DNA from 4 places in the Mycobacterium burgundiense genome. Region 2 is predicted to be linked to each of the others. Evidence: riboswitches for the same ligand, from Rfam matches in the RefSeq annotation. Region 2 holds a riboswitch; each other region holds the start of a gene.
What was found. A riboswitch is a leader RNA that binds a small molecule or an ion and turns the genes downstream of it on or off. The one in region 2 is predicted to bind cobalamin.
Positions count from the first base shown of each region.

Region 1: it holds a riboswitch for cobalamin, as region 2 does, so the genes downstream of both, metE (5-methyltetrahydropteroyltriglutamate--homocysteine S-methyltransferase) here and RCP80_RS20285 (ABC transporter substrate-binding protein) in region 2, are expected to answer to the same signal.
Region 3: it holds a riboswitch for cobalamin, as region 2 does, so the genes downstream of both, RCP80_RS07790 (PPE family protein) here and RCP80_RS20285 (ABC transporter substrate-binding protein) in region 2, are expected to answer to the same signal.
Region 4: it holds a riboswitch for cobalamin, as region 2 does, so the genes downstream of both, RCP80_RS24505 ((2Fe-2S)-binding protein) here and RCP80_RS20285 (ABC transporter substrate-binding protein) in region 2, are expected to answer to the same signal.

Region 1 is NZ_OY726397.1:3,402,637-3,410,228, forward strand. Features, by position in the region: gene rpsB (30S ribosomal protein S2) at 1-269, opposite strand, end outside; gene RCP80_RS15980 (M23 family metallopeptidase) at 570-1,058, shown strand; gene RCP80_RS15985 (alpha/beta fold hydrolase) at 1,039-1,932, opposite strand; gene RCP80_RS15990 (tyrosine recombinase XerC) at 1,929-2,843, opposite strand; gene RCP80_RS15995 (siderophore-interacting protein) at 2,863-3,708, opposite strand; cobalamin riboswitch at 3,904-4,043, shown strand; gene metE (5-methyltetrahydropteroyltriglutamate--homocysteine S-methyltransferase) at 4,178-6,460, shown strand; gene RCP80_RS16005 (TetR/AcrR family transcriptional regulator) at 6,495-7,085, opposite strand; gene RCP80_RS16010 (MmpS family transport accessory protein) at 7,226-7,592, shown strand, end outside.
Region 2 is NZ_OY726397.1:4,246,797-4,254,388, forward strand. Features, by position in the region: gene RCP80_RS20255 (N-acyl-D-amino-acid deacylase family protein) at 1-519, shown strand, start outside; gene RCP80_RS20260 (pyridoxamine 5'-phosphate oxidase family protein) at 516-893, shown strand; gene RCP80_RS20265 (chymotrypsin family serine protease) at 883-1,623, opposite strand; gene RCP80_RS20270 (MBL fold metallo-hydrolase) at 1,634-2,470, opposite strand; gene RCP80_RS20275 (ABC transporter ATP-binding protein) at 2,470-3,279, opposite strand; gene RCP80_RS20280 (FecCD family ABC transporter permease) at 3,276-4,274, opposite strand; gene RCP80_RS20285 (ABC transporter substrate-binding protein) at 4,291-5,154, opposite strand; cobalamin riboswitch at 5,198-5,338, opposite strand; gene RCP80_RS20290 (MFS transporter) at 5,424-6,740, shown strand; gene groL (chaperonin GroEL) at 6,882-7,592, opposite strand, start outside.
Region 3 is NZ_OY726397.1:1,637,693-1,645,284, reverse strand. Features, by position in the region: gene RCP80_RS07815 (MFS transporter) at 1-1,114, opposite strand, end outside; gene cmrA (mycolate reductase) at 1,179-1,985, shown strand; gene RCP80_RS07805 (helicase HerA-like domain-containing protein) at 1,992-3,539, opposite strand; gene orn (oligoribonuclease) at 3,724-4,359, shown strand; tRNA gene RCP80_RS07795 (tRNA-His) at 4,407-4,479, shown strand; gene RCP80_RS07790 (PPE family protein) at 4,550-6,202, opposite strand; cobalamin riboswitch at 6,285-6,426, opposite strand; gene RCP80_RS07785 (acyl-ACP desaturase) at 6,477-7,445, opposite strand.
Region 4 is NZ_OY726397.1:5,150,817-5,158,408, forward strand. Features, by position in the region: gene RCP80_RS24470 (protein adenylyltransferase SelO) at 1-1,045, shown strand, start outside; gene RCP80_RS24475 (PH domain-containing protein) at 1,048-1,422, opposite strand; gene RCP80_RS24480 (acyl-CoA thioesterase) at 1,535-2,482, opposite strand; gene RCP80_RS24485 (hypothetical protein) at 2,854-3,291, shown strand; gene RCP80_RS24490 (L,D-transpeptidase) at 3,490-4,296, shown strand; gene RCP80_RS24495 (hypothetical protein) at 4,430-4,570, shown strand; gene RCP80_RS24500 (N(5)-(carboxyethyl)ornithine synthase) at 4,554-5,717, shown strand; cobalamin riboswitch at 5,741-5,862, shown strand; gene RCP80_RS24505 ((2Fe-2S)-binding protein) at 5,917-6,690, shown strand; gene RCP80_RS24510 (FAD-binding protein) at 6,740-7,592, shown strand, end outside.

The DNA.
Region 1 (7,592 bases), 840 kb from region 2:
GGCATGCCGACGCGGGTCGCCTCTTCGGCGATGGATTCCTGGGCCTGCTTCTTGGTGCCGACGAACATGATCGACCCACCGTGGGCGACGGTTTCCTTGACGAACTCGTACGCCTTGTCGATGTAGGTCAGCGTCTGCTGCAGGTCGATGATGTAGATGCCGTTGCGGTCGGTGAAGATGAACCGCTTCATCTTGGGGTTCCAGCGACGGGTCTGATGCCCGAAATGAGCGCCGCTGTCGAGCAGCTGCCTCATGGTTACGACGGCCATGGTGAATGCCTATCCAGTTCTTGTCGGTTGTCATTCGGCATCGGTTGAGCCGAACCCTGGCGACTGCTTTGATGCCGGACCCACTCCTGAGAGCGGGACCGCCCGGCATGCAGGCACGGACCCCGAAAACAAATCCGTTGTGCAGACGCGCGAAGTCAGCCCGAGCAATCGAGCTGCAGGAAGCAGTTTACACCGTGTCGGGGGGTGCTTCGTCCACAGCGTTTGTGGACCGCCGCGGCGGTCCACAGGCGCGGACCGCCCGGTGTTGGCAGGTGGGGCCGCGGCGCGCTGAACTGGGCCATGCGCTGGATTGCCGCGGCACTCGTCCTGATTCTGCTCGCCGCACCCGCGCGGGCCCAGTGGCCCCGGCTGGACTGGCCGCTGCGGCCGGCGCCCACCGTGCTGCGCAGCTTCGACGCGCCGACACCGAATTGGCAGCGCGGACACCGCGGTGTCGACCTTGGCGCTCGCGTCGAGGCGACGGTCTACGCCGCCGGGCCCGCGCGAGTGGTGTTCGCCGGGATGCTGGCCGACCGTCCGGTGGTGTCGCTGGCCCATCCCGGCGGACTGCGCACCAGCTACGAACCGGTGCGTCCGGCGGTGCGCGTCGGACAGCTCGTCGACGCGGCGAGCCCGATCGGAACAGTGCAGGCCGGGCACCCCGGCTGCGCGGCGCCGGCCTGCCTGCACTGGGGCGCCATGTGGGGTCCGGCCGCCCGGGCCGACTACGTCGATCCGCTGGGTTTGCTGGCCCAGACGCGGGTTCGGCTCAAGCCACTACCCGGTTGAGGAACTCGGTCACCGCGGCCGACACCTCGGCGGGCCGGTCGCGCTGCACCCAATGCCCGGCGCCGTCGACGAGCACCAGGCGCGCCTGCGGGATCAACCGGGCCGCGGTCCGCGCGTGCGCGACCGGCACCCCGCCGTCCTCGGTGCCGTGGACGATCAACGCCGGGGGCCGGAACGACGAGAGCCGGTTCGTGTAATCGGTGCGCTGGGTGCGCCACCCGACCTGATCGCGCTGCCACTGCGCGAACTGCTCGAACCCGTGTCCGGCCTTGGCCGCGGCCTGTACCTCCGCCATCAACTCCGGGGTCCGTTGCGCGGGATCGCGGATCAGGGTGGACATGCTCCACGACAGCATGGCCGCGTTGCCGGCCATCCAACGACTCAACCCGGACAAGGCCCCGGTCTTGACCATGGCGGCGGTCACCGCCTGCTGCAGCGCCGACAGCGGCCCGTCGGAGAGCCGGCCCATGATGCCGTAGGTGCCGAAAAGCAGTGCCGCCCGGACTCTTTCCGGCCGGGCCAGGACATGCCCGATCGTCAGCCCGCCGCCCAGCGAAAGCCCGCCCAGCACGTAGGCGTCCAACTCCAGGGCGTCGACGAACTCGCCGACATAGGCGACCAGATTGGCTTGCGTGCACGGCCAGGGCGCGGGCGGGCTCTGGCCGAATCCGGGGTGGTCCGGCGCGATGACGCGGTAGCCGGCGGCGGCCAGGTCGGGGCCGAGCCGACCCCACGACAGCGTGGCGCTGTCCACGCCGGCGCCGTGCAGCAACACCACCGTCGAGGACGGCGTACGCGGCGGCCGCCATTCGCAGTAGCTCACCGGGCCCCAGACCAGGTCGACGGTCGTGCGGACGGTGCTGCTGTCGGTCATGCGCGCGGATGGGCCTGATCGTGCACCGCGCGCAACCGCGCGACGGTGACATGGGTGTAGAGCTGCGTGGTCGCCAGCGAGGAATGTCCGAGCAGTTCCTGCACGATGCGCAGGTCCGCGCCACCCTCGAGCAGATGCGTCGCCGCGCTGTGGCGCAAACCGTGCGGCCCCATCGCGGGTGCGCCGGCGACCGCACCGACGGTCTCGTGCACGACGGTGCGGGCCTGCCGGGGATCGATCCGGCGCCCCCGCGCGCCCAGTAGCAGCGGCGGTCCCGAATCCGGCGTGGCCAGCTCGGGACGACCGTCGGCCAGCCAGCATCGCAGCGCCTCGGCCGCCGGTTCGCCGAACGGCACGGTGCGTTGCTTGTTGCCCTTGCCCAGGACGCGCAGCACGCGCCGGTCCACGTCGACGTCGTCGACATCCAGGCCACACAGCTCGCTGACGCGAATGCCGGTGGCATACAGCAGCTCCACAATGAGCCGGTCGCGCAGTGCCAGCGGATCACCTTGAACTGCACCGGATTTGGCCGCGGCCATGGCATCCAGCGCCTGGTCCTGGCGAAGCACCGCGGGCAGGGTCCGGCGCGCCTTGGGCACCTGCAGGCGCGCGGCGGGGTCCACGGCGAGCAGGCCACGGCGGGTGGCCCAGGCCGTGAACGCCTTCACCGCCGAGGTGCGCCGGCCCACCGTGGTGCGGGCCGCGCCGGCCGCGGCCTGCGCGGCCAGCCAGGACCTCAGCACCGGCAGCGTCAGCGCCGCGAGGTCCGCGTCGGGGTCGCGGGCGCCGACGAAATCGAACAGCGAGCGCAGATCGCCCAGGTAGGCCCGTCGGGTGTGGGCCGAGCGGCCCTTTTCCAGCGTGAGGTGCTCGGCGAACTCGGCCAGGACCACCTCGAGGCTCGCGGACATGGAACTACCGTCGCAGATGCTAGGCCGGTTTGGCCGCTTCGGCCTCGGCGAGTTCGCGTTTCCACTGGCGGAAGGTCTCCTCGGTGCGGCCGCGGCGCCAGTACCCGGAGATCGAGGACGCCCACTTGGCCGGCACCTCGCGTTCCTTGCGAATGTAGGCCCGCAGGTTGTGCATCACCGCCTGGGCCTCGCCGTGGATGAAGACCTGCACCTGCCCGGGCAGCCACGGCGCGGCCTTGACCGCCTCGATCAGTGGCGCCCGGTCGCCGGCCTGGTCATCGGAGACCAGATCGGCCCGACCACCGCGGTATACCCAGGTGAGCCTGACACCGTCGGGGACCGACAGTTCCAGTTCGTCGGCCTGATCCGCGATTTCGATGAAGGCGTAGCCGACCGCGTCCGAGGGCAGCGCCTCCAACGCGGTGCTGATGGCCGGGGTCCCGGCCTCGTCGCCGGCGAACAGGTACCAGTCGGCGGCCGGATCCGGCGAAAACCCGCCGTTGGGATCGGTCAGGTACAGCGGGTCACCGGGTTGTGCGCCCGCCGCCCACGGCCCGGCGACGCCCTGATCGCCGTGCACGACGAAGTCGATGGTCAGTTCCCGGGCCACCGGATCGACCCTCCGCACCGTGTAGGTGCGGACCACGGGTCGTTGCTCGGGCCCGAAACTGTCCAGCGTCAGCGGCCTTTCGAGCGCCGCCACGTCGACGCCGACCGGCACGAAGGCGATCTTCAGATAGGAATCGGTGGCGTCCTTCGGGGTGAAGGCATCAAATCCCTTTCCGCCCAATATCACCCGAACCATATGCGGTGTGATCCACTCGGTGCGCACCACCTCGAGGGTGTGCAATGGACGGCCCGCCACATTTCCTCCTGAAAACTGCCCGACTGCTGAAATACTCGTTGCTCCCGACTATACGGAGAAGCGCCGGCGGGATGTCGGCTTGCACCCGCAGGCCCGCGACGTGCGGGTACGGTGGAACCCGCAGCTGGTCTGCCATCGCCGCGCCCGCGTGACGGTGGCATCGAGTGTCGTGCGCCCCCGGGTGCGTGGCGCGAGAGGGAACCCGGTGAGAATCCGGGACTGTCCCGCAGCGGTATGCAGGAACGAACGCCGTCACCAGCACTGGCCACCGGGCCGGGAAGCGACGGTCAGTAGGAGTGCCGGATCCCGGTACGCGCCCGCGAGTCCGAAGACCTGCCGGTTGCGCTGGACGCGCCGCGTCCGGCCGCACACCGCCTCGTGGAATGGGCGTCGGGCATGCGTGGTCGTCGACTCCGCGGCACGACGCCTGTAGGCGATGGGCATCCCGTCGTAGTAGAAGGACGTCGCAGTGTCTCGCACGCAGTCAACCCCTTTCACCACAACCACTCTGGGCTCCCCCAGGATCGGCCCCAACCGCGAACTCAAACGTGCCGTCGAGCGCTATTGGGCCGGCCGAACCGACCGTGCCGAACTGGAATCGGTGGCCGCCGAGCTGCGGCGGCGGACCTGGTCGGCGCTGGCCGAGGCCGGCCTGGATTCGATCCCGGTCAACACGTTCTCGCTGTATGACCACGTCCTGGACACCGCCGTCATGCTGGGCGCGCTGCCACCGCGGGTCGCCGCGATCCCCGACGAGCTGGACCGGTACTTCGCCGCCGCCCGGGGCACCGATGAGGTGGTGCCGCTGGAGATGACGAAGTGGTTCGACACCAACTACCACTACATCGTGCCGGAGATCGGTCCCGAGACCTCGTTCCGCCTGCATCCCGACAAGGTGCTCGCGGAACTCGATGACGCTCGTGCACAGGGAATTCCGGCTCGCCCGGTGCTGGTCGGCCCGATCACCTTCCTGGCTTTGAGCAAGGCGGTCGACGGTGCGGGTGCGCCGCTCGGGCGCCTCGATGAGCTGTTACCGCTCTACCGTGACCTGCTGGGCCGCCTCGCCGACGCCGGCGCCGAATGGGTTCAGATCGACGAACCCATCCTGGTCACCGATGCGGTGGACGACGCCGCACAGCTGGCCGAGCGGGCCTACCAGTTTCTCGGCGACAGCCACCAGCGCCCCGCGATCTTCGTCGCCACCTACTTCGGCGCCCCCAACGGGGCGCTGCCCGCGTTGGCCCGCACCGCGGTCGAGGCCATCGGCCTGGATTTGGTGTCCGGCAGCGAGCAGGCCGTTGCGGCGGTCCCCGAACTGGCCGACAAGCTGCTGGTCGCCGGCGTGGTCGACGGCCGCAACATCTGGCGCGCGGACCTGGAAGCGGCGCTGGGCAAGCTGGCCGCACTGCTGGGCTCGGCCGCCGCGGTGGCGGTTGCTACGTCGTGTTCGACGCTGCACGTGCCGTACTCGCTGGCTCCCGAGACCGAACTCGACGACGCCCTGCGCAGCCGGCTGGCCTTCGGGGCGGAGAAGGTGACCGAGGTCGTCACGCTGGCGCGCGCGCTGCGCGACGGCCGCGACGCGGTGGCCGAGGCGATCGAGGCGTCCAACGCCGCGCTCGCCACCCGCACGGCCGACCCGCGTCTGCACGTGGCAGCGGTGCGGGCGCGGCTGGATTCCATCCTGGCCGCCGGCTTCGGCCGCGGCCCGGCCGCCGAGCGCCGCACAAGCCAGGACGCCCGGCTCAAGCTGCCCGCCCTGCCCACCACGACCATCGGCTCGTACCCGCAGACGGTCGAGATCCGCCAGGCGCGCGCCGCGCTGCGATCCGGTGCGATCGACCACGCCGGCTACGTGGCGAAGATGAAGGCCGAAGTCGCCGAGGTGATCCGGCTGCAGGAGGAACTGGGCCTGGACGTGTTGGTGCACGGCGAGCCGGAACGCAACGACATGGTGCAGTACTTCGCCGAGCAACTCGATGGATTCTTCGCCAGCCAGAACGGCTGGGTGCAGTCCTATGGCAGCCGCTGCGTCCGCCCGCCGATCCTGTTCGGCGATGTGGTCCGGCAGAAACCGATGACCGTCGAGTGGATCACCTACGCGCAGTCGCTGACCGGGAAACCCGTCAAGGGGATGCTCACCGGGCCGGTGACGATCCTGGCGTGGTCGTTCGTCCGCGACGACCAACCGCTGGCCGACACCGCCAACCAGGTCGCGCTGGCGATCCGCGATGAGACCGTGGACCTGCAGCACGCGGGCATCGCGATCATCCAGGTCGACGAGCCGGCGCTGCGGGAGCTGCTTCCGTTGCGCCGCAAGGACAAAGACGACTACCTCAACTGGGCGGTCGGCGCGTTCCGGCTCTCGACGTCCGGGGTCAACGACGCCACCCAGATCCACACCCACCTGTGCTATTCGGAATTCGGCGAGGTGATCGGCGCGATCGCCGACCTGGACGCCGACGTGACGTCGGTGGAGGCCGCCCGGTCCCACATGGAGATCGTCGGCGACCTCAACGGCGCCGGCTTCTCCAACAGCATCGGCCCCGGCGTCTACGACATCCACTCACCGCGCGTGCCGGGCACCGCGGAGATCGCCGCGGCGCTGCGGCTGGCGCTGGCCGCCGTGGGACCCGAACGGCTGTGGGTGAATCCGGACTGCGGGCTCAAGACGCGCCACCAGGAGGAGGTCGTGGCCTCGCTGCGCAACATGGTGGATGCCGCCAAGCAGGTCCGCGCCGCGCAGTCCTGATCGGGTTGCAACGGGTCCCAGCCCGCGCAGCGGTTCACGTTCCGAGTGCCAGTCGCAGCGGCGGGCTGTACAGCTGGATTAATTCATCAGAGCTCATCGAGGCAAGCGGTTCGAGGCGCAGGATGTAGCGGGTCACGATCAGGCCGGCGATCTGAGCACAGAACATCGCGGCGCGCTTACGGGCGTTCGCCCCGCCGATGCGCGCTGCGATCAGGTCGATCAGTTCGACTTCGACCATCTCCTTGAGGAGGTTGGCCACCACCACGTCGTGGGCTGCGCCGGCCACCAATACGCGCAGCGGTGCACCACTGTCGGGATCTTCCCAAAGGTGCAGTAAGGAGCGCAGCGCACGCTGGGGAAACAGGGCGGGATCCCCCTCTGCGGCACGACCGAGGATGACGGTCGGATTGGTGGCCAGGGCCAGGGTAGCGCCCAACAATCCCTTCTTGGAGCCGAAATAGTAGCTGACCAGGGCAAGGTCAACGCCGGCATCCATCGCTATCGATCGCATGGTGGCCGTCTGATACCCGTCCTCGAGGAAGCGGCGTCGGGCGGCATCGAGAATCTGCCTGCGCGTGTCCGGGTTTCCAGGCCTGCGTCCCCGGCGCGAAACAGAATTCATCATGGTTGAGATTGTATTCGCCGCAGGGGCAGAGTGAGTGCGATGCAGCACCGCAACGAACGGTCGTCTCCCACACGTCCCGTTCTGGTCCCGCCGCCCAGCCCTGCGGCGGCGTCTCGCCGTTGCCCGCGAAAGGCGCGCGGATGAGCGATATTTCGGCAGCGAGCCTACTCAGACGAGGCTGGATGCTGCTGGTGGTCGTGGTGGTCGCGGCGGTCTCGGGATTCAGTGTGTATCGACTTCAGGGAGTCTTCGGAACGCACAGCGACGCCTCGCCCGCCAACGTCACCTCGAATGACATCGTCCCTTTCCACCCAAAACACGTGATCCTCGAGGTTTTCGGACCTCCGGGCACGGTCGCGACAATCAACTACCTCGACGCCGATACCGCACCGCGCGAGGTCCGCGAGACGACTCTGCCGTGGGCCCACACGATCACGACCACACAGCCGGCGGTCTTGGCAAACCTGGTGGCGCAGGGCGACCGCGACGTGATCGGCTGCCGCATCA
Region 2 (7,592 bases):
GTCCTCGACGACGACGGGCACGCGATGCTGCTGGTGACGCTGGCCAACTACCGCGACAGTTCCCTGGACACCGTCGCCGAACTGATCCGCCGCGACGACGTGGTGCTGGGTCTGGGCGACGGCGGGGCGCACTACGGCATGATCTGCGACGCGTCGTTCCCGACCTACATGCTGACGCACTGGGTGCGGGACCGCGCCGCGGCCCGGCTGTCGATCGCCGATGCGGTGCGCGAGCTCACCTCGGTGCCCGCGCGCGTCGCCGGGTTGCGCGACCGCGGCCGGATTGCCAAGGGCTACAAGGCCGATCTGAACGTGATCGATGCCGAACGAATCCGGCTGCATCGGCCCGTGGTGGTCCACGATCTGCCCGCCGGCGGCCGCCGCCTGGACCAGACCGCCGATGGGTATGTGGCGACCATCGTCGCCGGCGAGGTCATCGCCGAAAACGGTGTTCCCACCAACGCCCGGCCCGGCAAGCTCATCCGCGGCCGCCAACCCGAACCCGAAGGGGCAGCATGAGTTCCGCGGTAGATCTGATCCGCCTCACCGAGGCGTTGTCCGGGTTCGATCAGGCCTTCCTGATCACCACCGGCGACGGCGGAAAACCGCACACCGTGATGATCGAACCCGTCCTGGTCGACGGCGTCCTCGACGCCGGTGCGGTGGGCGATCGCACCACCACCAACGTGGCCCAGCACGCCGACGTCACGCTGCTGTGGCCCCCGCGTGAGCCCGGCGGTTACGCGCTGCTGGTCGACGGCCGCGCCGAGCCCGCCAAAGGCGGTGCGCTGCGGGTGGTCCCGACCAAGGCGCTGCTGCACCGCAAGGCCGCACCCGGCTCGCCGGCCGCCGAAAGTGGCTGCCTGCACGACTGCGTCGTGTTCAAGGCCTAGCCGTGTCCAGAGTCAGACCCCACTGCTCCAGGTAGGGCTCCACCAGCGTCGCCACCACCCCCACGTCCGATACGGTGCCGTTGACGATTCCCACCGCTGTGGCCGATCCGTCGCGTTCGAGCCGGTACACGGGACTGCCGGAGTCGCCGGGTTGCGCGGTGGCGGTGAAGAATGCCAGGTTCTCCATGGCCTGCCGCGAACGGGCCGCATGCAGAGTCAGCGAAAAGTTGCCGCACTGCCGGCCGCTGATTCTGCCGTCGAAACACAACGTGTCCTCGGGGAGCAGCGTAGTGGTGACCCCTCTGACGCGGCGCTCGGCCAAAATCCATCCGTCACGCTGCAGTTCATCGTCGTGGAGCCGGATCGCTGCGATGTCCGGCCCCCATTCGCCCTCGTGCACCGAATGCGCGAACCGCCCGATCTTGCGGAGGTTGCCCTCGGTCCGATGGGACATCGTCACGCCACCCCCCCTGTCGCAATGCCCGGCGGTCAACGCGTAATGCGCCCCGTCGGCGCCGATGGCAAGGAACCCGAGAGTGCAAGCCTCGACGACGCGACCGAAAGAATCTTCGACATCGATTCCGATGCCGGGAGCGATCGCCGTGGCGGCAGGCGCGGGCTTCGATGCGTATCCGAGTACGAGGGCCACGCCCGCGGCCAGGCCGTACACCACGACGGAGAACACCCAGCCCGTCCGCCGGCCCCGGCCTGCAGCGTCACGGTTTGTCACAGCGGTAATGCTAAGTGGCAACCGCATCGGCCGTGCGCACCCTGACGGTCTCACCGTCGCGACCGGCCCGCGCGCCGCAACGCCGCAGTGCCTGGTCCAGTTCGGGGCCCGGCGGATTGTGGTGGCTCAGATGCACCGCGATGACATCGGTCTCGTCGTGGACCGCACCGGATTTGCGCAGGTCGGCCAGCGTGTTCTCGAACGCCGGAAGGTCATGGTGGTCGGTGCCGTGGTCGGTCTTGCGACCGAAGGTCTGCTCCAGGAACACCGCGCCGAACGCCGCGCCCGCGATGGCCTCGGACGTCTCGACCGGCAGTGGACCGGTGTCGGTGGCCCACAATAACCTTGCGCCCGAACTGGATACGTCGTACAACACCGCGGCATCGCCGCTGCGGACCCCCGTGTGCGCGGCGGCCAGCACTCGCACGGTGTAGTCGCCCCGGGGGCCGGCCAAGGTCAACTCGTCGCCGGCGTGCACCGTACGCAAGACAATGGGATCGGCCGGCCCGATCCAGTCGCGGCACTGGTCCAGCACCTCCGGCGGCCCGAACACCTCGAGCGGCCGCGCGGGCCCCGCCCACTGCCGCATGACCAGCGCGGCGGGTCCGACATGGTCGAAATGACCGTGGGTGAACAGGATTTGGCGCACACCGGCGAGGTTGCGACCCAGCCGCAGCGCGGCCCGCGGGGCCTCCGGTCCGCAGTCGAGCATCAGAGCGTCGTCGATCAGTGCGGCGGTCTGTCCCCGAATCTCCCCCGCTGCCAGCGCCCACCGACAGGAACGACAGTCGCAGAACGGGCTGGGCCAGCCGTCGGCGCTGCCGGTGCCCAACAGCAGCAGTTCCATCAGCGCCGCCGGCCCCGCACCGGCAGCACCGCGATGTCGCCGTCACGGTCGACAACGGTCACCTTGGCCTGGTAGACCTGCGCAATCCGTTGCGCGGTAAGCACTTCAGCCGGAGTCCCATCGGCGACGATCCGGCCCGCCTGCAGCATCACCATCCGGTCGGCGTACTGGCCGGCCAGTGTCAGATCGTGCATCGCGGCCACCACGGTGAGGCCGTCCGCGTCGCGCATCTGCTCGACGAGCTCGAGCACCTGCTGTTGATGACCTACGTCCAGGGCGCTGGTCGGCTCGTCCAGGATCAGCACCGAGGGCTGTTGGGCCAACGCGCGGGCGAGCACCACCCGCTGCAGTTCGCCGCCGGAGAGTTCGGTGACCGGACGATGGGCGACGTCGTGCAGATCCAGTCGCTCGATCGCGTCGCGCACCACCTGCCGGTCGGCGGCCGACGGCATCCCGAACCGAGGAATGTGCGGGGTCCGTCCGAGGGTGATCAGTTCGGTGACGCTGACCCCGTCGGGCACCGTGGGCCGCTGCGGCATCAGGGCGACCACCGCGGCGATCTGCGGGCGCCGCACCGTCTGCGGGTCCAGTCCCGCGACCCGCACCGTGCCCGTCAGCCGCGCCTCGGAACCCGCCGGGATCAGGCCGGCCAACACGTGCAGCAGCGTGGTCTTGCCCGCCCCGTTGGGCCCGACCACGCTGACCCATTCACCGCCGGCCACCGTCAGATCGACCGCTTGGAGCACCGTCTTGTCCCGCCGGACGACGGTCAGGCCGGTGCAGGTCACTTGCGGTTCGGAGGCGGTCACGACATGCTCCGGCTGCGGCGCAGGACCATCAGGAAGAACGGCGCTCCGATGGCCGCGGTCACCACGCCGATGGGCAGCTCCGCCGGGGCCAGCACCCACCGCGCCAGCACGTCGGCCAGCATCAGGAAGGCCGCCCCGAACAGCACCGACAACGGCAGCAGCAGCCGATGGCCGGGCCCGACCAACAACCGCACCGCGTGCGGCACCACGATGCCGACGAAACCGATCAACCCACTGACACTGACCACCGCGGCCGTTCCCAGCGTCGCCACCGCGACCAGCAGCAGCCGCACGCGCCGCGGATCCACCCCCAGGCTCGCCGCCTCGATGTCGCCGACGGCCATCACGTCGAGGATCCGGCCGAACAACAGGATCACCACGATCGTCACCACCACGTACGGCAGGGCCACGCTCACCTCGGTCCAGCCGTTGGTGCTCAACCGGCCCAGCAGCCAGCTGTACACCTGGCGCATGGAGTCGTCGTAACGCTGCTGCAGGAAGGTCTGACCGGCGTTGGCGAACGCGGCCACCGCAACCCCGGCCAGGATGATGACCACCTCGGTCCGGCCGCCGCCCACCCCGCGGCCCAGCAGGTAGGTGGCGGTCACCGCCAGCACCCCGCCGGCGAACGCGGCAATGGGCACCGCGAAAGTGGTTGCCGCCATGCCGAATACGATCATTGCGGTAGCGCCGAGGCCCGCACCGCTGGACACCCCCAGCAGGTAGGGATCGGCCAGCGGGTTGCGGAACACCCCCTGATAGGCGGCACCGGCGATGGCCAACGTGGCCCCCACCAGGGCGCCGAGCACCACCCGCGGCAGCCGGATCTGCCACAGCACCGCCTGCTGGGCGACGGTGAGCCCGTGCTCGACGTCGACTCCGGGGAGTCCGTCGATCAGCGCGAGCAGCACGCCCCGTGCGGGCAGGTTGGCCGGCCCGACGAAGATCGCGAGCACGGCGGCGCCGACCACGGCGATTACCGCCGCGGTCACCACCCACGCGCGGCGGGTCTCAGTTGGGCGCCGGGACAGCTTGGACCTCAGCGACCACGGCGCCGATCCGCTCGACGGTGTCGACGACGCGCGGACCCCAGCGGCTCGCGACGTCGGCGTCGAGTTCATAGATGCTGCCCGTGCGGACGGCGGCCACCTCGCCCCAGCCGGCGCGGTCCGCCACCGTTCGGGCGGTCACGCCGCAGCACTGCACGTCGGCCAGGAAGATCAACTCCGGATCGGCCGCGACGATGAATTCCTCGGACAGCTGCGGGTAGGCATCCGCGTCGCTGTCGTCGGCGATGTTGGTCAGCCCGAACAGTCCGTAGAGCTGCCCGATGAACGATGCGCCGGTCGCGGTGAACAGCGTCGGGTCCAGCTCGTGGTAGTAGCGCAGTTGGGCCGGCGGCGTGTTGTCGACGACCTCGGCGATCTGCCGACGCATGTGGGACACCAGTTCGGCGGCGTCGCCGATGCGACCGGTCGCCGCGCCGATCTGCTCGATCTGGGCATACGCGTCGTCGACCGTGGTGGGAGCGGGCTGGGACAGCAACGCAATCCCCGCGGCCTCCAGGCCGGCGACGAGGTCATCCGGGGCATCGGCGGTGATCACCAAATCGGGCTGATACGCCACGATCGCCTCGACGTTCGGGGTGTAGCCGGACAGGTCCTGCTGGGTCGGGGCATCGGCCGGATAGTTCGATTCGCCGTCCACGGCGATCACCTGTGGGCCCGCGCCGATCGCCCACAGCGTCTCGGTCGCCGAGGGACTCAGCGAGACCACACGTTGCGGATTGTCCGGCTGTTCGGTCTGCGCGGGCTCGGCTCCGGATCCGCAGGCGGCCACCAGGCCGACCGCCAGAGCGGCGAGGGACGTTGTCAATCGACGCGCGGTGTTCAACAGAGCCAGTCCTTCGTCCGAGGAGAGTACTGACCGCGGCTCAGCTGACCTGGCTTGTCCGACGCGAGCGGATGCGTCGGCGTCACAGTTGCGGGACAGCGCCGGACTGGTACCGGACTTCACTGGACACCACGGACCCGGCGGCGCCGGGTATCGGCGAGCCTATCCCACCCCGGCGGGTTCAAATCACCGCGCGTGCAACCGTGGCGCAGTCCCCCACCGCTGTGGCCTTACTAAATGACGTGACACTCATCGATGCACCCATAGCGCCCGACGACGACAAAGGCTCCGCGATCACGCCGCAGGCCCGCACGGCGCTGTGGGCCAGCCTGGTCGGCACCACCATCGAGTGGTACGACTTCTTCCTCTACGCCACCGCCGCCAGCCTGGTGTTCAACCACGCGTTTTTCCCGGATCAGTCGACGTTCGTCGGGACCATGCTGTCGTTCGCGACCTTCGCCGTCGGCTTCGTCGTCCGCCCCATCGGCGGCTTTGTGTTCGGCCACATCGGCGACCGGATCGGCCGGAAGAAGACGCTGGCGCTGACGATGGTGTTGATGGGCGTCGCGACCGCGCTGATGGGGGTGCTGCCCACCGCCGCCCAGATCGGCGTGCTGGCCCCGATCCTGTTGCTGCTGTTGCGCATCGTGCAGGGCTTCGCGCTCGGCGGCGAATGGGCGGGGGCGGTGCTGCTCGCGGTCGAACACGGACCGCCGCGGCGGCGCGGGCTGTTCGGCAGCATCCCGCAGGTCGGCCTGGCGCTCGGGCTCGCGCTGGGTACCGGGGTGTTCGCGCTGCTGCAGGTGGTGCTGCCCGATGATGCGTTCCTCACCTACGGCTGGCGGATCGCGTTCCTGTTCAGCATCGTGTTGGTGATCTTCGGCGTCGTGGTGCGGTTGCGGGCCACCGAGACCCCGGCCTTCGAGCGTGTCCGCGACAGCGGCGACCGGGCCGCGGTGCCGCTACGTGAGGTGTTCAGGCCGCCGGCGCTGCGCTCGACCGCGCTGGGCATGCTGTCGCGCTGGGGCGAGGGCGCGGCGTTCAACACCTGGGGCGTGTTCGCGATCGCCTACGCCACAAGCACATTGGGTCTGGAGAAGGTGCCCGTGCTGGTGGCCGTGACGGCGGCGTCCCTGCTGATGGCGGTGCTGCTGCCGGTGTCGGGCCTGCTGACCGATCGATTTGGCCCCAAGCGGATCTACACCGTCGGTATCGCCGCCTACGCCGTCGCCGTCTTCCCGGTGTTCGCGTTGTTCGGCACCGGCAACATGGCGTTCTACACGGTCGCCATGCTGCTGGTGTTCGGGGTGATCCACGCGCTGTTCTACGGGGCCCAGGGCACGTTGTACGCATCGCTGTTCCCGGCGCGGATCCGCTACACCGGCCTCTCCACGGTCTACCAGCTGTCCGGGATCTACTCCTCGGGCCTGACGCCGATGATCCTGACCGCGCTGATCGCCGCCGCGGGCGGGTCCCCATGGATCGCCTGCGCCTATCTGGTGACCACTGCGTCGATCAGCGTCGCGGCAACCCTGGCGCTCAAACCCACACCGCTGCGCGAACTTTAGGCGCCCTCCGGACTCCGGTGGCGCGCCTCCAGCGTGGTGCGTTCGTCGGCGTTCAGCGGGGGCATGGGCCGCTCGATCCCGACGGACACGAAAAAGCCCGGCCTGCAAGGCAGGCCGGGCTTTCCCGAAATAGAGCTGGACTTAGAAGTCCATACCGCCCATGCCACCGGTCGGGTCGCCCGCGGGTGCGGACGCCTTCTCCGGCTTGTCGGCGACGACGGCCTCGGTGGTGAGGAACAGCGCCGCGATGGACGCCGCGTTCTGCAGCGCCGAGCGGGTGACCTTCACCGGGTCGGCGACGCCGGCCTTGAGCAGGTCCTCGTACTCGCCGGTGGCGGCGTTGAGGCCGACGCCCGGCTTCGAGTTGCGAACCTTCTCGGCGACAACGCCCGGCTCCAGGCCGGCGTTGAAGGCGATCTGCTTCAGCGGGGCCTCGAGCGCAACCTTGACGATGTTGGCACCAGTGGCCTCGTCGCCCTCGAGCTTGAGGTCATCGAGCGCCGGAGCCGACTGCAGCAGAGCCACGCCACCACCGGCGACGATGCCCTCCTCGACGGCGGCCTTGGCGTTGCGGACCGCGTCCTCGATGCGATGCTTGCGCTCCTTGAGCTCCACCTCGGTGGCAGCCCCGGCCTTGATCACCGCAACACCGCCGGCCAGCTTGGCCAGGCGCTCCTGCAGCTTCTCGCGGTCGTAATCGGAGTCGCTGTTCTCGATCTCGGCACGGATCTGAGACACGCGGCCGGCGATGGCCTCGGAATCCCCGGCGCCCTCGACGATCGTGGTCTCGTCCTTGGTCACGACGATCTTGCGGGCCTGGCCCAGCAGCGCGATGTCGGCGGTCTCGAGCGA
Region 3 (7,592 bases), 2.6 Mb from region 2:
GCCCGTCCGCGGACATCCGCAGCAGCAGGTTGCGCGCCGCGGCCTGGGTCGGTCCGAGGAACAGGCATAGCATCAGCCCGCAGACCCAGAAGACCGTCGGCCCCGACAGTATGAGCATCACCAGGCCCACGACGACCATGACGGACAGCGATCCCACGATGACGGGTTTGGAACCCACCCGGTCATCCACGTGCCCGCCCAGCACCGCGCCGGAGGCCGCGATCACCAGCGCGGCCATCCCGAAGAGCAGCACGTCGGCGGGTGAGATGCCGTACACCTTGACGCCGAGCACCGCGCCGAAGGTGAAGACACCGACGAGTCCGTCGCGGAAGACGGCGCTGGCCAGCAGGTAGTAGACCAGGTTGCGGTCGCGCTGCCACTCCAGCTTCAGATCGGCCCACACCCGGCGGTACGCGCCGAGCATGCTGACGGGCTCATGCGGTGCCACGATGGCGGGCGTGATGTGCTGCGCGGTCAGCAGCAACGGCAGCGCGAACAGCGCGAACCAGGCCGCGGCGACCAGCATCACCATGCGCACGTTGAACCCGTCGTCGACCGACAGCCCCAGCAGTCCGCGGGTGGGTCCGTCGCCCATGATGAATCCGACGTACACGATGATCAACAGCAGCACGCTGCCCAGATACCCGGCGCCCGAACCGAATCCGGATATCCGCCCGGAGGTGGCCGGCGTCGAGAGCTGTCGCAGCATCGCGTTGTACGGCACGCCGGCGAGGTCGCCGCACGCCGCGGTCGCGGCCAACAGCGCCAGGCCCGCGAACAGATAGGACGAGTCGTCGCGGATCATGCTCATCGACGCGGTCAACAGCACCGCCAGACCGGTGAGCACCGTCAGTGCGCGGCGTCGCATATGCGGGGCCTGCACCCACACCCCGGTCACCGGCGCCAGCACGGCGACGGTCAGGCCGGCGATGGTCAGCGCGCGCCCGAGCCAGCTCGCCGGCGACGCACCGCCGGGCATCCCCTCGCCCACCGACTCGGTCAGGTACACCGAGAACACAAAGGTCACGACGATCGCATTCAGGCCGACGAAGCCGCAATCCCACAGCGCCCAGGCCGCAACCCGCGATTTCGTCAAGGCCGGCGCCTGGGTCATGTCCGGCACTCTACGGCTCCCGGCCGCGTCCGCGGACCGGTCCCGCCCCTCGTACCATGACCGCATGCCCGTACCCTCTCCCAGTCCGGATGCCCGCGCTGTCGTCACCGGTGCCTCACAGGGCATCGGCGAGGCCCTGGCCGCCGAACTTGCCGCCCGCGGACACAGCCTGATCATCACGGCCCGGCGCGAAGAGGTGCTCGCCGACCTGGCCGCCCGCCTCACCGAGCGCCACGGGGTGGTGGTCGAGGTGCGTGCGGTGGACCTCACCGATGCCGAGGATCGCGCCACCTTGGCCGACGAGCTGCGCAGCCGCAACATCTCGATTCTGTGCAACAACGCCGGCACCGCCACGTTCGGGCCGGTCGCCGACCTGGACCCCGCCGACGAACAGGCCCAGGTGCAGCTCAATGTGATTGCGGTGCATGACCTCACCCTTGCCGTGCTCCCCGGGATGATCGAGCGCGGCGGCGGCGGGATCCTCACCTCGGGGTCGGCCGCGGGCAACTCGCCGATTCCGAACAACGCCACCTATGCCGCCAGCAAGGCGTTCGCCAACACGTTCAGCGAATCGCTACGCGGCGAATTGAAGACGGCCGGTGTGCACGTGACCGTGCTGGCACCGGGGCCGGTACGCACCGACCTGCCCGACCCCTCGGAACGCTCGCTGGTCGAGAAGGTGATCCCCGACTTCCTGTGGATCAACACCGAATACACCGCGAAGGTGTCGCTCGACGCGCTGGAGCGCAACCGGATGCGGGTCGTGCCGGGCCTGACCTCGAAGGCGATGTCGGTGGCCGCCGGGTACGCCCCGCGCGGCATCGTCGCACCGATTGTCGGTGCGGTGTACAAGAAGTTGGGCGGCGAGTAGCGCCGGCTAGCGCCGGCGGCGGCGCCCGGTGCCGAAGATGCTGCGGGTGATCTCGCGGCCGATCACGGTGCCCGCGGAGCGCATCGCGCTCTTGAAAGCCGGGCTGTCCATCATCTTCTCCATGAAACCGGGCTCCGGCGGCGCGGTCGGGGCGGGCATCGGCGGGATCTCGATTCCGGTCGGCACGGGCAGCTCATCCGCGGCGGCCGGCGGGGCGATGGTCGCCATCAACCGTTCATAGGCCGAGTCCCGGTCCACCGTCTGGCCGTACTCGGCCTGCAGCGGGCTGGCCTTGGCGGCCGCGGCAATGGCGTCGGTGCCGATGGTGTCCATCAGCGAGCGCGGTGCCCGCATCATGGTCCAGGCCACCGGCGTCGGCGCGCCCTTCTCCGAGAGCACCGTGACGATCGCCTCTCCGATTCCCAACGACTTCAGCGCCTCCTCGAGGTCGTACACCTCGGTCTTGGGATAGGTGCGCACGGTCTTCGACAGCGCCTTTTGGTCATCGGGGGTGAACGCGCGCAACGCGTGCTGGACCCGGGCCCCGAGCTGTGACAGCACGGCGTTGGGGATGTCGGTGGGCAACTGGGTGCAGAAGAAGACGCCGACGCCCTTGGAACGGATCAGCTTGACGGTCTGTTCGACCTGCTCGAGGAACGCCTTGGAGGCGTCGTTGAACAGCAGGTGCGCCTCGTCGAAGACGAACACCAGCTTGGGTTTGTCGATGTCGCCGACCTCGGGCAGGAAGGTGAACAGGTCGGCGAGCACCCACATCAGGAAGGTGGAGAACATCACCGGGCGGGTGGCCTGGTTCCCCAACTCCAGCAGCGTGACGATGCCGCGGCCCTGCGCGTCCAGCCGCATCAGGTCCGCGGGATCGAGCTCCGGCTCACCGAAGAACGTGTCGGCGCCCTCGGCCTCGAGGTTGACCAGGGCGCGCAAAATCACCCCGGCGGTGGTGGTCGACACCGCACCCAGCGCCTTGCGCTCGGCCTTGCCCTCGTCGCCGGTCAGGTACTGGATGACCGCACGCAGATCCTTGAGGTCCAGCAGCGGCAAACCCTTCTGGTCGGCCCAGTGAAAGATCAAGCCCAGCGTCGATTCCTGGGTTTGGTTCAGGCCCAACACCTTTGACAACAAGATGGGACCGAAGCTGGTGATGGTGGCACGGATGGGCACCCCGATGCCGGAGGTGCCCAGCGACAGAAACTCCACCGGGAACTGCGTCGGTGTCCAGTCGTCGCCCGTGTCGGCGGCGCGCTGGGTCACCTTCTCCCCCGTCGCACCCGGCCGGGACAGCCCGGACAGGTCGCCCTTGACGTCGGCCATCAGCACCGGCACCCCGGCGGCCGACAGCTGCTCGGCCATCACCTGCAGCGATTTGGTCTTGCCGGTGCCGGTGGCGCCGGCGACCAGGCCGTGCCGGTTCAGCGTCGCCAGCGGGATCCGGACCCGCGCCTTCGGGTCGACGGTGCCGTCGACGATCACCGAGCCCAGTTCGAGAGCCGCGCCGTCGACGGCATAGCCCCCGGCAATGTGTTGCGCGGGGGTCATCGCACTTCCTCGCGGAACTACGCCGCTCGTCGAACCGGTCGGTGGGGTGCTCACAGCCGAAATCCTCTCGCCACTTATCCGGGCCCAGCAACCCACGACACTACTTGGCGAACCACGGCCCCGGACGGCCTGTCAGGGGTCCACGTCGCAGCCGCGCGGCGCTGTGGGCCTATCGTTGTTCGCTGTGCGTGACGAATTGGTGTGGATCGATTGCGAGATGACGGGGCTGAATCTGCAGTCGGATCGGCTCATCGAGATTGCCGTGCTGATCACCGACGCCGAGCTCAACGTGCTCGGCGACGGCCTCGATGTGGTGATCCACACCGATGAGGATGCGCTGACCGGGATGATCGACATCGTCACCCAGATGCACACCAGGTCCGGACTGATCGACGAGGTCAGGGCCTCCACCGTCGATCTGGCCACCGCCGAGAAGATGGTCCTCGACTACATCAAACAGCATGTGAAGCAGGCCAAGACGGCTCCGCTGTGCGGCAACTCGATTGCCACCGACCGCGGCTTCATCGCCCGGGACATGCCCGCCCTCGACGACTACCTGCACTACCGGATGATCGACGTCAGCTCCATCAAGGAACTGTGCCGACGCTGGTACCCGCGGATCTACTTCGGCCAGCCGGAGAAGGGTCTGGCGCACCGCGCGCTGGCCGACATCCACGAGTCGATTCGGGAGCTGAAGTACTACCGCAGCACCGCGTTCGTGCCCCAGCCCGGTCCGTCTACCAGCGATATCGCGGCAATTGCGGCCGAACTGGGGCCGCCAAGGGAAACCGATTCGGCGACAGCGGATCCGACCGGCTAAGATCGACCACGCTGCCTGACCGGGTTCGTCCCGACCGGGCCGCAATGGTGGCTGTAGTTCAGCTGGTAGAGCACCAGGTTGTGATCCTGGAAGTCGCGGGTTCGAGCCCCGTCAGCCACCCCGAGATGAGCACTGCCCCGCCTGCAAGCCGCAGGCGGGGCAGTGTTCTTTCAGCTACCGGCGTGCCGCGTCAGCCGCGTTGGTCGCCCCAGGTGCTCGGCAGCAGGGGCGTCATCGCGGTGGTGCCGAACGAGTCGGCGGCCAGCGCCGTCAACCCGGCGGGCTGGGCGCCGGTCTTGCGCGGCGTGGTACCGCCCAATCCCATCGGACCGGCGCCGCGTTCCGACGGCGTCGCTCCGGATTCGGGGTCGAGGTACTCGTAGCCCCGGCCGAGCTGGTGGGTGTGGGCCCGACGCTGCTGGTCTTCGTCGGCCGCCGCCGCTTCGTCCGGGAGTTCGTCGTCCCCGGGTTCGGCGGTCTTCCGACGAGCCCTGGTGCTGGTCTTGTTTCGGGCGTCGGCGGCCACACCGCCGACGAGGTAACCGAAGGCGGCCATGTTCCCCAGCGTCGGCGGTGAGGCTGTGGGCGGCGGGGCCCCGGTGGCGGTGGTAGGCGCGGGTGCCGGAGCCGACGGAGCCGGGGTCGAGGTGGGTGACGACGCCGGCGTAGAGGCTGGGCTGGAAGTCGGCACCAGGGCGGTGGGCGGGGGTACGGGAGGAGAGGCGGGTACCGCAGGTACGGCGTTCTCCAGCCCCGAAAGGGCGGCCGCGCCCAGCAGGCCGCCGGCGGCAAACGGTGCGGTGGCCATTGCCGCGGCCACGATCGGCAGCAGCGCCGGCAGGACCGCGAGCAGCACCTGCGGCAGCGTCGTCTTGAGCAGCGCGATGGTATCGGTGGTGATCGCGACGAACATGGCCCCGGCACCGAAGAGCAGCGTGTAGGCGATGGCCGTCGGATTGCCCGAGGCGAAGGCCAGGCCGATGTCCGCCGCGACGAAGCTGGCGGTTTGGGACAGGTAGAGCGCGTATTGCGAGATGTCCATCGGATAGCCGAGCGCGAAGGCGAGGTTGTAGGGGCTGAAGAAGCTCAGCGGATTACCGGTCCAAGGCAGGTACGGATCGATGCCGGCAAACAAGTCGGCGAAGAACGGATCGTTGTACAGCCCTTGGATCAGCGGATCCAGAACCTCGTTGTAAAAGTCGGAATACCCGATCTGATCGAACCAATCCAGATATTCGTTCTGCTTGTCGGGCGGCGGTTCGGAAGCGGCCAGCGCCGATGAACGCGCGGATGTCACCGGGATAGATCGCAGAATCTGCGGTGCCGCAACGCTTTCCGGTGAGGCCGCCAGTGCCGACGTCGCGACGCCGTCGTAGGTGGCCATCGCCGTGGCGGCCTGCACCCACATCCGCACGTAGTCGGCCTCGTTCAGGGCTATCGCGATGGTGTTGATGCCGAAGAAGTTGGTGCTCACCAAAGCCGCGCGGGTGGCATGGTTGGCGGCCAACTCCCCCAGCGTCGGCATCACGGCCAGCGCGGTGCTGTACGCCGCGGCGGCAGTTTCGTGCTGCGTCGCGCGTAGCGCGCTCTCGGCATTCTGCTGCAGCAGCCACGTCACAAACGGGGCATGCGCACCGACGTACGCGGTGGCGCTCGGCCCTTCCCACGCGCCGGCATGGGCGTCGGACAGCACCGTTGTCAGCTCAGTTGCGGCCTCGGCGTATTCGGCGCTCAAGGCGCTCCACGCGCCGCCGGCGGCCAGCAATGGACCCGGCCCCGGCCCCGCGGACAACAGCGCCGACCAGACTTCGGGCGGCGAGGACATGTAGATGGGCGCGGTCATCGACCGCACCAGGTATCGGATGACACTGGCGCTCATCGGCTTTCTCGGGGTGCACCGCCCCGGGTAGCAGGATGCGACGACGCGAGTGTCCTGGCTCTCGGATCACAGCTCGCCTCGCCTTCCGGCTCGCAGCCGTGGCGGTTGAGGGTCGCTCCCCGATGACAGTGGCGGGACCGCGCCGGATTCGCACCGGCTTCCTACATCGTCATCGCCTATCTGGAGAAGTATGACATGCGGCTCTCGGCGGCCGATATACGCCGATGCCGCGAAACCGTTAGACGGCTTGGGCTTCCAGCTTCCGCGCCTCACGGGCGAGCAACCGGTCGCGCTGTTCCTCGAACTTGAACACCTGCCGCTGCAGGTCTTCGAGGTGGGCCGCGAGCTGCTCCCGGCGTTGTTCACCCTCGGCCGAGAAGTCTGTGCGTTCGAAGATCCGCCACTGCCGCAGCACGGGCTTGACCACGTCGTCGAGATGCTGGCGCGGGTCGTAGATGCCGTGCTTGGCCATCATCACGCCGTTGCGGCGGAAGTTCGGCATGCCCTGGCCGGGCATCCGGAAGTTCTCCACGACGCTCGCAACGGCCTCCAGGGCCTGATCGGGGACCAGGTCGATGGCCGCGGCGCACATGTTCCGATAGAAAATCATGTGGAGGTTTTCGTCGGCCGCGACCCGCTGCAGCAGCCGATCGGCGACCGGGTCGTTGCACACCCTGCCCGTGTTGCGGTGACTGACGCGGGTGGCGAGCTCCTGGAACGTCACGTAGGCGATGGACAGCAGGAAGTCCGTCTTGTGGCGCTCCTCCTCCTCGGCGGTGGGCCCGAAGCCGTTCGTGACGTGCTCCATGCGGGCCCGCTCCAGCGCTACCGGGTCGACACCGCGGGCCACCAGCAGGTAGTCCCGCAGCACGATGCCGTGCCGGTTCTCCTCGGCGGTCCACCGACCCACCCAGGTACCCCAGGCGTCATCCAGCGAGAAGTACGCGCCGGCCTGACGGTGGTAGGACGGCAGGTTGTCCTCGGTGAGGAGGTTGGTGATCATCGCGGCCTGGGCGACCGCACTGAGTTGCGACTCCTCCTCGGACCACGCCTTGCCGCCTGCGCCCGCGTAGCCGCGGCCACGATCCCATGGCACATAGTCGTGTGGATTCCAGTCCGTGGTCACCGACAGATGCCGGTTGAGATTGCTCTCCGCAATCGGCTCCAGCTCGGCGAGTATCGCCAAATCGGACAATTTCCTGACCATATGCACTTTTCCTTGCCGTTGATTCCGGGGTCAGCGTAGCTTGCCCCGGCTGATGCAACACGCCACGAGCGCGCGTCGAAGTACCGGTAACCCGCGCGCCCGGTGGCGTGGGTTGGTGTCGCGGCGGGTCAACCGCGGGTGTTGAGC
Region 4 (7,592 bases), 900 kb from region 2:
CCTCATCAGCGAGGCCATGCACGCGCTGGGTGTGCCCACCACACGGTCGCTGGCCGTCGTCGCCACCGGATCGCCGGTGCACCGCGAGACACCGCTGCCGGGAGCGTTGCTGACCCGGGTCGCGAGCAGTCACCTGCGGGTCGGCAGCTTCCAGTACGCGGCGGCGAGCGGCGACCTGGCGCTGTTGCGCCGCGTGGCCGACCACGCAATAGCCCGCCATGCTCCGGCCGCGGCGGAGAGCGCCAAGCCGTATCTGGCGCTGTTCGAAGCGACGATCGCGACGCAGGCCGCCCTGATCGCGCAGTGGATGCTGGTCGGCTTCATCCACGGCGTGATGAACACCGACAACATGACGATCTCCGGCGAGACCATCGACTACGGGCCGTGCGCCTTCATGGACGGCTACCACCGCAGCACCGTCTTCAGCTCGATCGACGTCGCCGGCCGCTACGCCTACGGCAACCAGCCGGGGGTGGCGATGTGGAACCTCGCGCGGTTCGCCGAGACCCTGCTGCCGCTGTTCGCCGACGACACCGAGCGCGCCATCGAGATCGCCACCGGGGCACTCGACGGGTTCAGTGGTCGATACGAGGCCGCCTGGACCGCCGGGATGCGCGCCAAGCTCGGCCTGGCCGACGCCGACGATGCGGCGGTGACGCCACTGATCGACGACCTGCTGACGCAGCTGACCCAAAGCGGCGTCGATTTCACCTCGTTCTTCCGCGCCCTCGCGAGTGCCGCGCGTGGCGACCGCGAGCCCGTCCGTGGATTGTTCCTCGACCTGCCAGCGTTCGACGGCTGGCTGACCCGCTGGCTGGCGATGGGCCCCGACGACGACGCGATGGACCGGGCCAACCCGATCTACATTCCCCGCAACCATCTCGTCGAGCAGGCGTTGACCGCCGCGACCGACGGCGACCTCGACCCGTTCACGCGGCTGCTGGCAGTGGTCACCGACCCGTATGTGGAACGGCCCGGGCTGGAGCACTACGCGCAGCCGGCGCCGGACTCGTTCGGCCCCTACCAAACCTTCTGCGGCACCTGAGGTCAGAGCACGTGGTCGCCGATGAGCCTGCTGATGGTGCGCATGTCGACCTGTCCTCGGAAGTCCAGCCGAACCGTGCCGAGGCCGGCGAACCACATCTCGAGCTCGGCGTCGACGTCGAAGCGCCCTGTGGTCTCGATGCTCCACGCGTGAATCTTGTTGTAGGGCAACGATGAATAGTTCCGATTTTTGCCGTTGATGCCCTGCACGCTGATCACGATCAATCGCTTGTTGGTGAAGACCACCGAGTCCCGCATGCCCTTGAAGCTGAGTTCGACATGTTCACCGTCGACCAGGATCGGTGCCAGCTCGCCCGCGGCGGCCTTGGGACCGGCTGGGCCCAGCTTGACGAAGAGACCGTTTTGAAAGTCGATCATGGCCCGGACGGTACGTCCCGGCGTCAGGCAGCGGGACGGATCGCTCAAACTCGGGGCTGCCACGCGATTTCGGTGCGCTCAGCGGCGCTCAGCGCCTCCGGGCGCACCGAAATCACGGGCGCAGCGGTCGGATGAGGACCTCTTGGGCGGTGCTGGCCACCACGGCTCCCGCGGTATCGACGATGGTTCCGCGGACCAGCGCGCGGTGTCCGAAGATCGTCACCGCCTCCTGGACATAGAGGTGCCACTGGTCGAACTGTGCCGGCCGGTGCAGCCAGATGGCGTGGTCCAAGCTCAGTCCGGCGGCCGTCGCATAGTTGACCGCATCGGGGTGGACGCGAAACGCCATGTCCACGAATAGATAGTCGCTGGCGTAGGTGAGCAGCGCGTGGTGCAGCGCCGGATTGTCGCCGATGTCTCGCGGCAGTCGCATCCAATGCCCGCGCGTGCCCGCGGCCTGGGCGCCGCCCAGGAAAGTGGGTGCCTCAGCCATCCGCAGTTCCAGCGGCGGAGGGACGTCGATCCAGGTCTGCGCGAACGTCTGGAGTTCCGGCGGCGCCTGCTGCGCCCAGTGCTGCAGCAGCGGCAGCTCCTCCGGCGGCGGCCCGGCGGGGCGCACAGCCGGCGTCTGCGGCGCTTCCGGGTTGGTGTGAAAGGACGCGACCGCGGTCAACACCGCGGCGCCGTCCTGCCTGACCTCGACGTGCCGCGTCGACAGTGACCGACCATCGCGCGTGCGCTCGACGACGATGTCCACCGGCACCTCGGTTTGCCCGGAGCGCACGAAGTAGGCGTGCAGCGAGTTCGGTTGTTGGCCCTCGACCGTGCGGCTGGCGGCCAGGACCGCTTGCCCGAGCAGCTGACCGCCGAAGATGTGCCCGAACCGGTCGGGCTCGCTGGCAGCCCGAAAGGTGCCGTCGCCGACGGGTTCCAGCTGCAACGCCCGCTCTACATCGTCGAGCGCCGCCAGGATGGACTTCTCCAGGGGCAGCCCGGTACCGCGCAGCGGACCCGTGAATTCACCGCCGCCCGGGGTCGGCGCATCGTGGGACCGGGTCACCGCGCTCCTCCTCGAACCACCCGCGCCAACCGCGCGAAGAATCTACGAACCGCACAGGACCGTAGCCCGCGGCGGGTAAGTAGACCAAGACGGGTGCTTAGGGTAATGGGCCTGATGCGCACCATAGGACTCCGTGGCGCAGGGCCTCGGCCGAAACATCACCGAATGGCTGCGGTCCGGTCACACCCGGGCTCGTTTGCATCTCGGTCCAGCATCCAATCCGCTTTTGGCCCCAGGAAGTCCTTATATTTCAGATGCGTAATTTCTTCCCTGTAATTCACCCGACCAACCAGAAGGAGTCGACGGTGCGGCTTAATTTTGATCGATTCCTTATCGCGGGAGTGGCCTGCATTGGATTAGGCGCGGCCGCAGTGGGATTGAGCCCAGTTGCGGCAGCCGGCGGGGCCGACTGCGTCGAGAAGATGTCCGGCACCGCGGCGCCCTGCGCCGCCGTCTCGATCGAGGCGTCCGGCATCGGCGCGCTGCCCGGACCCCCGATCGCACCGCCGCCCGTGGTGCCACCCCTGGTCCCACCGCCGGTGGTGCCGCCGGTCCCGCCTCTGGTGCCGCCGCTGCCCCCGGTCCCGCCGTTGGTGCCGCCGGTGCCCCCGGTCGTGCCACCGCCGGTGCCTCCTGTCGTCCCGCCGCTGGTGCCGCCCGTCGCCGCCGCCGCACCCCTGGTGCCCGCCGCAGCAGGCGCGCCGATGGTGCCGATGAGTGGCCTGGGCGGCAAGGGCGTGCCGACCAACCCGCAAACCACCGGCGGGCCCGCCGCCGGGGTGCCGACGCTGCCCGGCGCGGCCAACTAACAATCGGTACCCATTGTGCCGCAGATGGATTCCCTTCCATCTGCGGCACAATGCGCTGGCGGGCACGCACCGGTGCACGGGGTCAAACCGTGACCGATAATTGACCTAAATGTCAATGGTTGCAACCACATTCGTTGACGACAAGCACCTAGGATGGGTGCGTATACATGGTGTTGTTCATCTCAAGAGGTCGGGTACATGCGAGCGGTAGTTCGTTTTGCTTTCGCGGCGGTCGTGGTCGCCGCCACTGTGGCTTCGCCGACGGCTAGGGTCGAAACGACTGCGGTCGTGCGACCGCTGGACTCGACGATCGAGTCGATTCAGCCGATCGGCGACGAACCCGTTGGCGTGGCCCACCCGGTAGTCGTGACATTCAACGGACCTGTGGCAAACCGGGCAAGTGCGGAGCGTGCCCTGCGGATCACCGCCACCCCGGCTATGACGGGCCACTTCGAGTGGTTGGAAAGCAACGTCGTGCAATGGGTTCCAGACCAGTACTGGCCCGCGAACAGCACCGTGAAACTGGCGGTGGGCGGCAAGCGCACCCAGTTCGTGACGGGCCCGAAGGTGCTCGGGGTCGCCAGCCTGTCCAAACACACGTTCACGGTGACCATCGACGGCGACCCGGCGGGGCCGCCGGTGCGGCTACCCGCACCACACCACCTGCCGCACGCCGGCGAGGAGGGGGTGCTGCTGGCCTCGATGGGACGCGAAAAGTATCCGACGCCCGTGGGCAAGTACACGGTGTTGGAGAAGAACCGGACGGTGCTCATGGACTCCAGCAGCGTCGGGGTTCCCATCACCGAGACCGAGGGCTATCTGCAGGAGGTGGACCATGCCGTGCGTATCACCTGGCGGGGCATCTTCGTGCATTCGGCGCCGTGGGCCGTCCCCTCGATGGGTCTCGAGAACACCAGCCACGGCTGCATCGGCCTGATTCCCGCGGCCGCCGAGTGGTACTACGACACGGTCAAGGTCGGCGATCCAGTGATCGTGGAGGAATAACCGCCGGTCCGACACCGTCCAATTTCACGGCATGCCAGGGAAAATTGTTTCCCGCCGCCCCCTGCTGATCCCCACCACGGGGTATGGTCGAGGAATCGGGACCACCCAGGACCCCATAATTCAAGGGGCCAGCATGTCTGATAAGTCTCCTCGTCAAGCCATGGCCAAAAAGTCCGGCAAAAGCCTGAAAGAAAAACGCGCCGCCAAGCACGCCAAGGCCGCCCAGGCCCAGTCGTCGGCCACCGACTCCCTCATCAATGGCAAGAAGCGCTGACCGGCCACAGCTTTCGCTAGGCGTCCTGGCTCATTCGCGTAAGCCGAATGAGCGCCGATTGCCGATTCATCCGGCGCATTTCAGCCGCATCGACGCCGGTATCCAGCACCGTGTCTTCGTTGAGCACGGCTACGGCGCCGGCTTCGGCGCCACTGACGAAATGCTGGCCGAATCCGTCGGCGGAATCAGGACTCGGGCACAGCTGATCGCGGACTGCGATGTCGTCCTGCTCCCCAAGGTGCAGGCCGAAGACCTCGTGGAAATGAAAGACGGACAGGTTGTTTGGGGCTGGCCGCATTGTGTGCAAGACACCGCGCTGACCCAGGTTGCCATCGATCGACGATTGACGTTGATCGCGTTCGAGGCCATGAACCATTGGCGCAGCGACGGCGGCTTCGGTGTGCACGTCTTTCACAAGAACAACGAGTTGGCCGGGTACTGCTCGGTGCTGCACGCGATGCAGCTCGCGGGGGTCACCGGCAGTTACGGGCGCCGGTTGAGTGCGGCGGTGATCGGCTTCGGCGCGACGGCTCGCGGGGCGATCACCGCCCTGAACGCCCACGGCGTCGACGAGGTGCGCGTGCTGACCAACCGAGAGGTGGCCGCCGTCGCATCCCCGATCCACTCCACCCAGATCTTCCAGATGGGGCAGGACGAGGACGACCCCACTCGGACCTGGGTGGAGATGCCCGACGGGCCGGTGGCGGTGGCCGAGTTCCTGTCCGACAGCGACATCGTCGTCAACTGTGTGCTGCAGGATCCCACCTCGCCGTTGGTATTCGTCACCGAAGACGAATTGACGAAGTTCGCCCCGGGCAGCCTCATCGTCGACGTCTCGTGTGATGCCGGCATGGGTTTCAGTTGGGCCCGGCCGACCACCTTCGACGATCCGGTGGTCGAATTGCCCAGGGGCGTACTTTATTACGCCGTCGACCACAGTCCGTCGTATCTGTGGAGCTCGGCGACCTGGGAAATCAGCGAGGCGCTGTTACCGCACCTCGAAACTGTCCTCGACGGTCCGGCCGCGTGGGACGAGTCCCCGACGATTGCGCGCGCCATCGAGATTCGCGACGGCGTGGTACTGAACCCCGCCATCTTGTCGTTTCAGAACCGGGCCGAGGCCTATCCGCATGAGCGGCTACGCTAGGCGCGGTATACCCGCGACGGGGCCAGGAAGTCGGTGTGAATCCGGCACGGTCCCGCCACTGTGACCGGGGAGCGGACCCCATGCGTGACCACGGCCTTCGGGCTGGAAGGTCGGGGCGAGTGATGATCCGGGAGTCAGGACACTGCGCCGCCGCGGACCGCAATGGCGGGGCGTGGAGACCCCGGAACGGAGATCGCTCATGTACGCGCACGCCTGCCCACGGATGCCTCTCGGCCTACCGCACCGCGTTGCACCGCGGGCCGATCCCGAGCGGGTGCGGGCCGCGGTTGCGGACGTGGCCAGGTTCGGCCCGCCCTATCCGCTGTACCTCGATCCCGGGACCGCCGCGTTGTCCCGTCAGCAGTTGTGCGAGCCGAGCCAACTGCGATCGCTTCTCGGTGCGATCGGGGACCGCGTCGGCTCTGACGAGGATCGGGTCACCGCGTCCACGCTGCAGTACGGCTTCGCCGCACGGTGTTGGTCGCTGGTCTTGGGCGCCTGGCAACGCGGCGGCGTGGTGATCGACCTGCGCGGTCTTGGCTACGTCGTCAATCCCTCTGGGTCAGTAGATTTGGCTCTCAACGACTTCCGGGGTTGGGAGGGCAGCTCGATGGAATTCGATGAGGTGGTCGAGGTCATGGCGTACTCGATTCTCAGTGATCAGTTCACTGGTTTCCACGCGGCATTGCGCGGGGTTGCCCGGGTTGCCGATGGATTGCTGTGGGGGAACGCGGCCTCGGCGTTGTCCTCGGGCGCGCGCAGGGTTGCCGCGGGCCGGTCCGACGATCGGGTCACGCCGCTGGCGACTGCGCTGCTGTCCAGGGCTCCGTTGCGCAACAAGATGGTTTCCGCGCCGGTCGGCGGCGCCCGTCGGAGTACCTGTTGCCTGTGGTACCGCACCCGGGACCGGACCAAGTGCGGCGACTGCCCGCTGACCGAGCGCGCTGTCCTGCGGCGGGACGTTCGCCACTGAGCGGGAGGTGCTCTGGCGCAGCGCCGCCCCGGACACCACCATCGGATCAATGCACGCAGCCGGTGAATACGACGTCATCGTGGTGGGTTTCGGCGCGGCCGGTGCCGCCGCCGCGATCGAGGCCGCCGATCACGGCGCGCGGGTACTGGTCCTGGACCGCGGTTATGGCGGCGGCGCCACCGCGTTGTCCGGCGGCATCGTCTACGCGGGCGCCGGCACGGCCGAGCAACAGGCCGGCGGCTATGCGGACACCGTCGAGGACATGCGCGCCTACCTGCGGGCCGAGGTCGGTGATGCCGTCAGCGACGACACCCTCACCCGGTTCTGTGAGCAGAGCCCGACGATGATCGAGTGGCTCAAGGCCCAGGGGGTGCCGTTCCGCGGCGGCCCGGTGTCGTCGTACAAGACCTCCTACCCCACCGACGACTTCTACCTCTACTACTCCGGCAACGAAAAGGCCTACCCCCACAGCCGGCACACGCGTCCGGCGCCGCGCGGCCACCGCGTCGTGGCCCCCGGCATGAGTTCGGGCAAGGTCATGTTCGAGCACCTGAGCCGCTCCGCCAAGACCAAGGGCGTCGACGTCGTCCCGCTGGCACGGGTACACGATCTGATCAAGGACGACCAAGGCCGCGTCACCGGTGTCCGCTATCACGCGGTGGATCCCAATCATCGCGCTGCACAGCGGTACTCGAGGCTGACCAGACTTACCGGCAAGGTGGGCACCTGGATGCCTGGCCTGGTCAAGGGCGTGGTCGCCCGGGCTGAGCGGATCTGGTCCGAGGCCGCGGTGGAGCATGAAGCCCACGCCGGCGCGGTGGTGCTGGCGGCCGGTGGCTTCATCTACAACCGCCCGTGGATGCAGGAGTTCGCACCGCAGTTCATGAAGATCTCGCCGCTGG